Desulfovibrio desulfuricans: one gene and its partner. The protein of the gene in region 2 interacts with the protein of the main gene of each other region in a pairwise test. Links are inferred from orthologs where the notes say so. Each region holds a gene or a part of one and is shown on either strand. Other genes may lie near its edges.

Region 1 (3,882 bases), on a different replicon or contig from region 2:
CCATTTTTTATCTCCGGATTACACCATGGCAAAAAAACAAGCTCAAGCTGCCGACCTTAAGGCGGACAAAGGCCCGAACCCTGTCGTACGGTTTACTCGCTACGTTGAGGACGCCAAGGCCGAATTGCGCAAGGTCACCTGGCCTACGTTGCAGGAAACGCGCAAAGCCACCTTGGCCGTTTTGGGCTTTGTAGCCGTGATGGCTGTCATCCTGGGGCTGGTGGACTTTGGTCTGTCTTCCCTGATCAAGACCCTATTGTCCTGAAGGCCGATATGAAAGACCCTGTTATCGACGAAACTTCCGAGCTCTGCAAAAAGGCTCGCTGGTACATCGTGCACACCTACTCGGGTTTCGAGCAGCGTGTGCAGAAGACCATTAACGAGTTGCGCCGCACCGGGCAGGATGAAGGGCTTATTGAGGAAGTTGTTGTTCCCACTGAAAAGGTTATTGAACCTACCAAGGGTGGACAACAGCGCACCTCTACGCGCAAGTTCTATCCCGGGTATGTCATGGTGCGTATGACCATGACGGATCTTTCCTGGCATCTGGTACAGTCCATCCCCAAGGTCACCGGCTTTGTGGGCGGCAAAAACCGTCCTACCCCAATGCGTGAGAGTGAAGCACAGCGCATTCTCTCCCTGATGGAGTCTCGCCAGGAAACGCCACGGCCCAAGTTCAACTTTGACCGCGGCGACGAAGTACGCGTTATTGAAGGGCCGTTTGGCGGCTTCAATGGCGTTGTGGAAGACGTCAACTACGACAAGGGGAAACTGCGCGTTTCCGTTTCCATTTTTGGTCGTCAGACCCCTGTGGAACTGGATTTCGTGCAGGTATCCAAAGGTTAATGACTTGCCCCCCGCGCGACAGGGCTTTGCCTTGAACTGCGCGAGCAGCGATGAAGGATAACTCAAATGGCCAAGAAAGAAGTTGCCAAAATCAAACTGCAGATCCCCGCTGGCGCGGCTAACCCCTCGCCGCCGGTTGGTCCTGCCCTCGGTCAGCACGGCCTGAACATCATGGGTTTCTGCAAGGAATTCAATGCCCGCACCATGGAACAGAAGGGCACGATCATTCCTGTGGTCATCACCGTGTACGCCGACCGCTCTTTCACCTTCATCACCAAGACCCCCCCGGCCTCGGTGCTGATCATGAAAGCCGCCAAAATTGAAAAGGGTTCCGGCGAACCCAACCGCAACAAGGTTGGTAGCCTGAGCATGGCGCAGATTGAAGAAATCGCCAAGCTGAAGCTGCCCGATCTGAATGCTGCAAGCATTGAGTCTGCGGTGAAGTCCATTGCTGGTACCGCTCGCAGCATGGGCATTGACGTTAAGTAAGGCCCTTTTAAAGCCGTGAGCGCCCTTGGGCGCTCGTTGCATATACGGCACACTGGTCTTACGGCTGCAGTAGCTTTAAAACGCTTGGCAGCCATCGTTGAAATCAATTGTACTGCCGCCTTTGCGCAAGACAAAGTTCGGCAGGAGATGCAAAACGAAAGGATTATCTCATGCCCACACATGGCAAGAATTTCCGCAAGGCGCTTGAAGGCAACAACCTTCAGGAACGCTTCAGCATTGAAGACGCCGTCAGCAAATCGCTTGGCGCTTCCTTTGCCAAATTTGACGAAACTGTTGACGTGGCCGTGCGCCTCGGCGTTGACCCCAAATATTCCGACCAGATGGTTCGCGGCGCTGTGACCCTGCCCCACGGGCTTGGCAAGACCGTTCGCGTGGCCGTGTTCTGTAAGGGCGAAAAGCAGGCGGAAGCCCGCGAAGCCGGTGCGGATGTTGTGGGTGCCGAAGATCTGGTCGCCAAGGTCAAGGAAGGCTGGCTCGAATTTGACGCCGCCGTGGCTACCCCCGACGTTATGGCTCTTGTGGGCCAGATCGGTCGCGTGCTTGGCCCCCGTGGCCTTATGCCCAACGCCAAGACCGGCTCCGTCACCTTTGATGTGACCAAGGCCGTTACCGAACTTAAGGCCGGTCGCGTGGACTTCAAGGTTGACAAGGCTGGCGTGCTGCACGCTCCCCTTGGCAAGGTTTCCTTTGGCCCCGAAAAGATTCTGGGCAACCTCAAGGCCCTGCTTGACGCCGTGAACCGCCTTAAGCCTTCCGCCGCCAAGGGCAGCTACATGCTCTCCATGGCAGTGTCCACCACCATGGGCCCTGGCTTCAAGGTTGACATGACTCAGGTTAAAAAATTTCTTGAGGGCTAAGCTCTCAAGGCTGTGGGCGCACTGTATGTCAGTGCGCCCACAATCTGTCTAAGGATACGGAATTCGAGTCGAAGACGACAGGTGGGCGCAAGCTCTTAATACCCTGTCCAGACACTTCTTCTTTGGCTCGGCATTCCACCTGGCAACCCCGAACGTGAGAGGTATCACGTGAACAGGTCTGGAAAAGCCGTAATTATTGAAGCCGTTAAGGCCCGCGCCGACAAGGCTTCTTTTGCGGTTATCACGGACTTCAAGGGCATGACGGTGGAAGAGCTGACGAACCTGCGCGTTTCTCTGCGTAATGCAGGCGGCGAATATCTCGTCGTTAAAAACACGCTTGCCCGTATTGCTCTGACCGACGGTACGCACAACGCTATCAAGGACAAGTTCCATGATAACTGCGGCGTAGCCTTTGGGTTCGATGACCCCGTGGCGGTGGCCAAGGCGCTCAGCGATTTTGCCAAGCAAAGCAAGCTCTTTGAGCTTCGCTGCGCCAGCCTGGACGGCAAGGCTATGGATGCCGCCCAGATTGACGCACTGGCCAAGCTGCCCGGAAGGGAACAGCTCCTCGGTCAGTTGCTCGGCACCATGAACGCCGTGCCCACCAACTTTGTTTCGCTGTTCGCCAACGTGGTGCGTGGTCTGCTTTATGCCCTCAAGGGTATCGAAGATCAGAAATCCAACGCCGCATAGCAAGCAACCATCGAATTATTTGCACTAAAGCCAAAGATCAGGAGACTTATCATGGCCGTTACCAAAGAAGAAGTTGTTGAATTTATCTCCAATATGACCGTTCTCGAACTTTCTGAGTTCATCAAGGAACTCGAAGAAAAGTTCGGCGTTTCCGCCGCTGCGCCTGCCGCCGCCATGATGATGGCTGCCCCCGCTGCCGCTGCTGAAGCCGCTGAAGAAAAGACCGAGTTCGACGTTATCCTGAAGGAAGCTGGCGCCAACAAGATCGGCGTCATCAAGGTTGTGCGCGCTCTGACCAGCCTGGGCCTCAAGGAAGCCAAGGAAAAGGTTGACGGCGCCCCCGCTACCCTGAAGGAAGGCGTGTCCAAGGAAGAAGCTGAAGAAGCCAAGAAGCAGCTGACCGAAGCTGGCGCCACCGTCGAAGTGAAGTAAGTTCGGTTTTATACCGTGCTTTTGAGGCGGAACCTTAGGGTTCCGCCTTTTTTATTGCTTTGACATGGCGCTCAGGCCGTTTTGCCCTTGCCCTGATATCTGTCAGGCTCAGTAACCTTCAAGACTACCGCCAAAACACCCTGCCTCCCTGCGCAGATCAGGCGCCAGCAAATCAGGCTTTGCATCCAAGTAACTCCCGCCACGCAAAAGCTGTTTCCCTTCTGTTTTTGGGTCGGTTCCCTGCCATTTTTCTTCAGTAAACGCTTACGGAATGTTGCCTGCAGTACGCGTATCGATGGCTTAAGTCATTCCACAGTCAGGGTTGGCGACAGATCGAATGCGCAACTATGATGAATGGTTGCAGCCCGCAAATTCAGTCAGATTCCCACCTCGACTGCCTGTCGTAACATGAATCTACCATTCTGCGTTCACCGAGCAGAGGGCAATTTCCCCCTCAAACCTTTCCGCTTTTAAGTCGTCCCAATTACCTTCTTCGCAAGCTGCCTTTGCACAGATGTGAGACGCTTCACCAAAATCCAAGCAT
Region 2 (3,870 bases):
GTGCTCGCGCCCTTTACGGGCGAGGGCGGGGCTGTGGTGCTGGCTGCCGGGCCCATGGCCTCCGAGGGGCTTTCCGCCTCGCTGGCAGAAGCCGTGGGTGCAAAGCACTGCTATTTTTATGACGCCATCGCGCCCATTGTATGGACGCACTCCCTTAATATGGACGTGGTGTTCCGCGCCTCCCGCTATGGGCAGGAAAACGGCGAGGCCGACGGCGAGGGGGACTATCTCAACTGCCCCATGAGCCGCGACGAATACGATGTTTTTTATGCGGCCCTGCTGGAAGCGCAAAAGGTCTCTGCCCACGAGTTTGAGCAGGAAAAGCATTTTGAAGGCTGCATGCCCGTGGAGGCCCTTGCCGAGCGCGGCCCCCGCACACTGACCTTTGGCCCCCTCAAACCCGTTGGGTTTGTGGACCCGCGCACAGGGCGCAGGCCTTGGGCCATTCTGCAACTGCGGGCAGAAAAGGCCAACAGTGAAACCTGCAACCTTGTGGGCTGCCAGACCAAGCTGACCCAGGGCGAGCAGGCGCGCGTGTTCCGGCTGGTGCCGGGCATGGAAAATGCGGAGTTTGCGCGTTTTGGCAGCATGCACCGCAATACCTATGTGAACGCGCCAGACGTGCTGGCCCCGGATTTGTCGTTGCGGGCGCGGCCCGGCGTGTATCTGGCGGGGCAGATCACAGGGGTGGAGGGATATGTGGAATCGGCCGCCAGCGGCCTGTGGCTGGCCCTGCTGCTCAATGCCCGCGCACGTGGCCTTGAACTGCCGCATCCGCCGGTGGAAAGCGCCCTGGGCGGGCTGCTCAACCATCTGCGCACGCCGGTAAAGCATTTTCAGCCCTCCAACGCGCACTTCGGCCTTGTGCCGGAACTGGGCGAAAGGGCGCGTAAAAAAGACCGCAAAGCCCTGTATTCCGCCCGCGCGCAGGAAACATTCGGCGAATGGCTTGCGGCGCAGCGCGAGGCAGGCGCTATTTAAGATGCTTGCAGCGTCCTGCGTTTTTTGTAATGATATTTGGCACACGTGGTTGTAATGGTTTTTCCGGCTCACACACGCAGGTACATGGCGCATCTATCAGGGTTTCAGAGATAAATTGCGGCAATGTGTCAAAAAAGTGTTGACGGCGGCATGGGGAGTAGCTATATAACCGCTTGCCTCATGTAGGAGCGTAGCTCAGGTGGCTAGAGCACTTCCTTGACACGGAAGGGGTCAACAGTTCAAGTCTGTTCGTTCCTACCAAATGACTCTTCGGGGATAGTTCCCCTAAACGGCGGAAGGCCTTGGCCCCGCCCATAGCACAGGTCGCTTGATGCGACCCGAAGACCGGATTCGGCGCAGTGGGGAGGTTTACCTCCCCACTTTGTTTTATGTGCCTCCGGGTATTTTTGTAAGGAGCTTTTCATGGAAGTCCGTGTGGAAGGGCAGATGGTGGAAGCCGGTGACTCCGTTGCTTCTGTCCTGCAAAAAGCCTTGAGCGGCAAAAAGTTCAAGGCGGCTGTGGCCGCGCGCGCCGATAACGGCGCTCTGCTGGATCTTTCCGCACCCCTGCCTGCCGGCTGCGCCGAGCTTGCGCCCGTGTACGCCGACTCGCCCGAGGGGCTGCAGATGATCCGCCATTCTACCGCCCACGTCATGGCGGCGGCGGTCAAGCGTCTCTTCCCCACTGCCAAGGTCACTATTGGCCCTTCCATCGACACTGGTTTTTACTACGACTTTGACGTGGAAAAGCCCTTCTCCAGTGAAGATTTTCCCGCTATCGAAGCGGAAATGCAGCGTATTGCCGATGCGCGCGAGCCTTTCACCTGCAAGGTGCTGCCCAAGGCGGAAGCTGTTGAAGTGTTCCGCAATATGGGCGAAGTCTACAAGGTTGAGCTGATTGAGAGCATTGATGCCGACACGGTGTCGCTCTATACCTGCGGTGATTTTACGGATCTGTGCCGTGGCCCCCACGTGCCGCACACGGGTTTTGCCAAGGCGGCAAAGCTCATGAGCGTGGCCGGAGCCTATTGGCGCGGTGATGAAAAAAACCGTATGCTTTCGCGCATTTACGGCACGGCCTTTGCCGACCAGAAGGCTCTGGACGCCTACCTGAAGCAGCTTGAAGAAGCCAAGCGCCGCGACCACCGCAAGCTTGGCCGCGAGTTGAGCCTCTTTACCTTCAAGGAAGATGTGGCTCCCGGCATGGTCTTCTGGTTGCCCAGAGGAATGATGGTGCGTACCATTCTTGAAGACTTCTGGCGGCGCGAGCATCTCAAGCGCGGATACGAAATCGTGCAGGGGCCGCAGTTGCTGCGCGTGGAAACGTGGCAGAAATCCGGCCACTACGACCACTACCGCGAAAATATGTATTTTACGCAGATCGAGGAAGACACCTACGGCGTCAAGCCCATGAACTGCATCTCGCATATGCTCATTTATGGCAACGAGCTGCACAGCTATCGCGATCTGCCCCAGCGTTATTTTGAACTGGGCGTGGTGCACCGCCACGAAAAGAGCGGCGTGCTGCACGGGCTGTTGCGCGTGCGCCAGTTCACGCAGGACGATGCGCATATTCTGTGCGCGCCCGAGCAGCTTGAGGGTGAAATTCTTGAGGTCATCCATCTTATCCGCGACCTCATGAATCTCTTCGGCTTCCAGTACAAGGTTGCCGTTTCCACCCGGCCCGAGAGCAGCATCGGCACGGACGAAGCGTGGGAGCTTGCCACCAACGCGCTCACCAGGGCTGTGGAAAAGGCCGGACTGCCCTACGAGATCAATGAGGGAGACGGCGCGTTTTACGGCCCCAAAATTGACGTGCGACTGCTTGACTGCATTGGCCGTGAATGGCAATGCTCAACGATACAGGTTGATTTTACCCTGCCGGAACGTTTTGACCTCACCTATGTGGGTCAGGACGGCGAAAAGCACCGCCCGGTCATGGTGCACCGGGCCATCATGGGGTCGCTTGAGCGGTTCATCGGCATTCTCGTTGAGAACTTTGCCGGTGCGCTGCCCACATGGCTTGCGCCCGAGCAGGCCCGTCTGCTTACCGTGACGGAAGCGGGCGACGAAGCCACCCTCAAGATGTGCGAAGAACTCAAGGCGATGGGCATTCGCGCCACCGCCGATACCCGTAACGAGAAACTGGGCTTCAAGGTGCGCGAGGCGCAGCTGGCCAAGGTTCCGTATATTCTGGTGGTGGGGGAAAAAGAAGTGCAGGCGGGCGGCGCCAATGTGCGCCTGCGCAATGGGGACAATATGGGGCTCAAATCCGTAGCGGAAATCGCCGCGCTGATCCGGACGGACGCCGAAGAGCCTTTCAAACAAGGAGGGATGCGCTATAGCTTCGCCTAATATGAGATTCCGTCGCGACATGCCGCAGGACGGCGTGCGTCGCAACGAGATGATCCGCGCCCGTGAAGTGCGCGTGATCGCCGCCGATGGCGAGCAGCTTGGAATTCTGCAACGCAACGATGCTATTGACCGGGCCAAAGAAGCCGGCATGGATCTTGTGGAAGTGGCTTCCACTTCTGAACCGCCCGTTTGTCGCATAATGGACTACGGCAAGTTCAAGTACGAACAGCAGAAAAAGAAGCAGGAAGCCAAAAAGCGGCAGGCCGTGGTGCAGATTAAGGAAATCAAGGTTCGTCCCAAAACCGACGATCATGATTACGAAACCAAGGTCCGCCACATTCGCCGTTTTCTTGAAGAGGGTGACCGCTGTAAGATTACGGTGTTTTTCAGGGGCCGCGAAATTGTGCATAAAGATCGCGGCATGGCCATTCTTGAACGGGTTGTGCAAGACCTTGCCGATATCGCCAAGGTGGATCAGGAAGCCCGCGCCGAAGGCCGCACCTTGCAGATGATGCTGGTGCCCAAAAAGCAGTC

What was found. Proteins that work in one complex are often made in the same cells at the same time.
Region 1: the proteins of thrS (region 2) and rplA interact in binary tests that used the Escherichia coli proteins (3 or more experiments, as listed by UniProt). The link is inferred for Desulfovibrio desulfuricans from one-to-one orthologs.

What each region holds. Positions count from the first base shown.
Region 1 is NZ_JANFYZ010000002.1:189,805-193,686, reverse strand. Bases 415-3,359 are described here. They hold rplA (50S ribosomal protein L1), read left to right. Parts: upstream 415-1,505; coding sequence 1,506-2,213; downstream 2,214-3,359. Other genes in these bases: rplL (50S ribosomal protein L7/L12), read left to right, coding at 2,958-3,338; rplJ (50S ribosomal protein L10), read left to right, coding at 2,382-2,906; rplK (50S ribosomal protein L11), read left to right, coding at 913-1,335; nusG (transcription termination/antitermination protein NusG), read left to right, coding at 415-846. In the rest of the region: preprotein translocase subunit SecE, read left to right, coding at 26-265; more of nusG, read left to right, coding at 274-414. UniProt on the Escherichia coli protein: One of the primary rRNA binding proteins, it binds very close to the 3'-end of the 23S rRNA. Forms part of the L1 stalk. It is often not seen in high-resolution crystal structures, but can be seen in cryo_EM and 3D reconstruction models.
Region 2 is NZ_JANFYZ010000013.1:39,848-43,717, reverse strand. The notes cover bases 938-3,870. They hold thrS (threonine--tRNA ligase), read left to right. Parts: upstream 938-1,404; coding sequence 1,405-3,336; downstream 3,337-3,870. Other genes in these bases: infC (translation initiation factor IF-3), read left to right, coding at 3,338-3,870; trmFO (methylenetetrahydrofolate--tRNA-(uracil(54)-C(5))-methyltransferase (FADH(2)-oxidizing) TrmFO), read left to right, coding at 938-981. Outside these bases: more of trmFO, read left to right, coding at 1-937. UniProt on the Escherichia coli protein: Catalyzes the attachment of threonine to tRNA(Thr) in a two-step reaction: L-threonine is first activated by ATP to form Thr-AMP and then transferred to the acceptor end of tRNA(Thr). The rate-limiting step is amino acid activation in the presence of tRNA.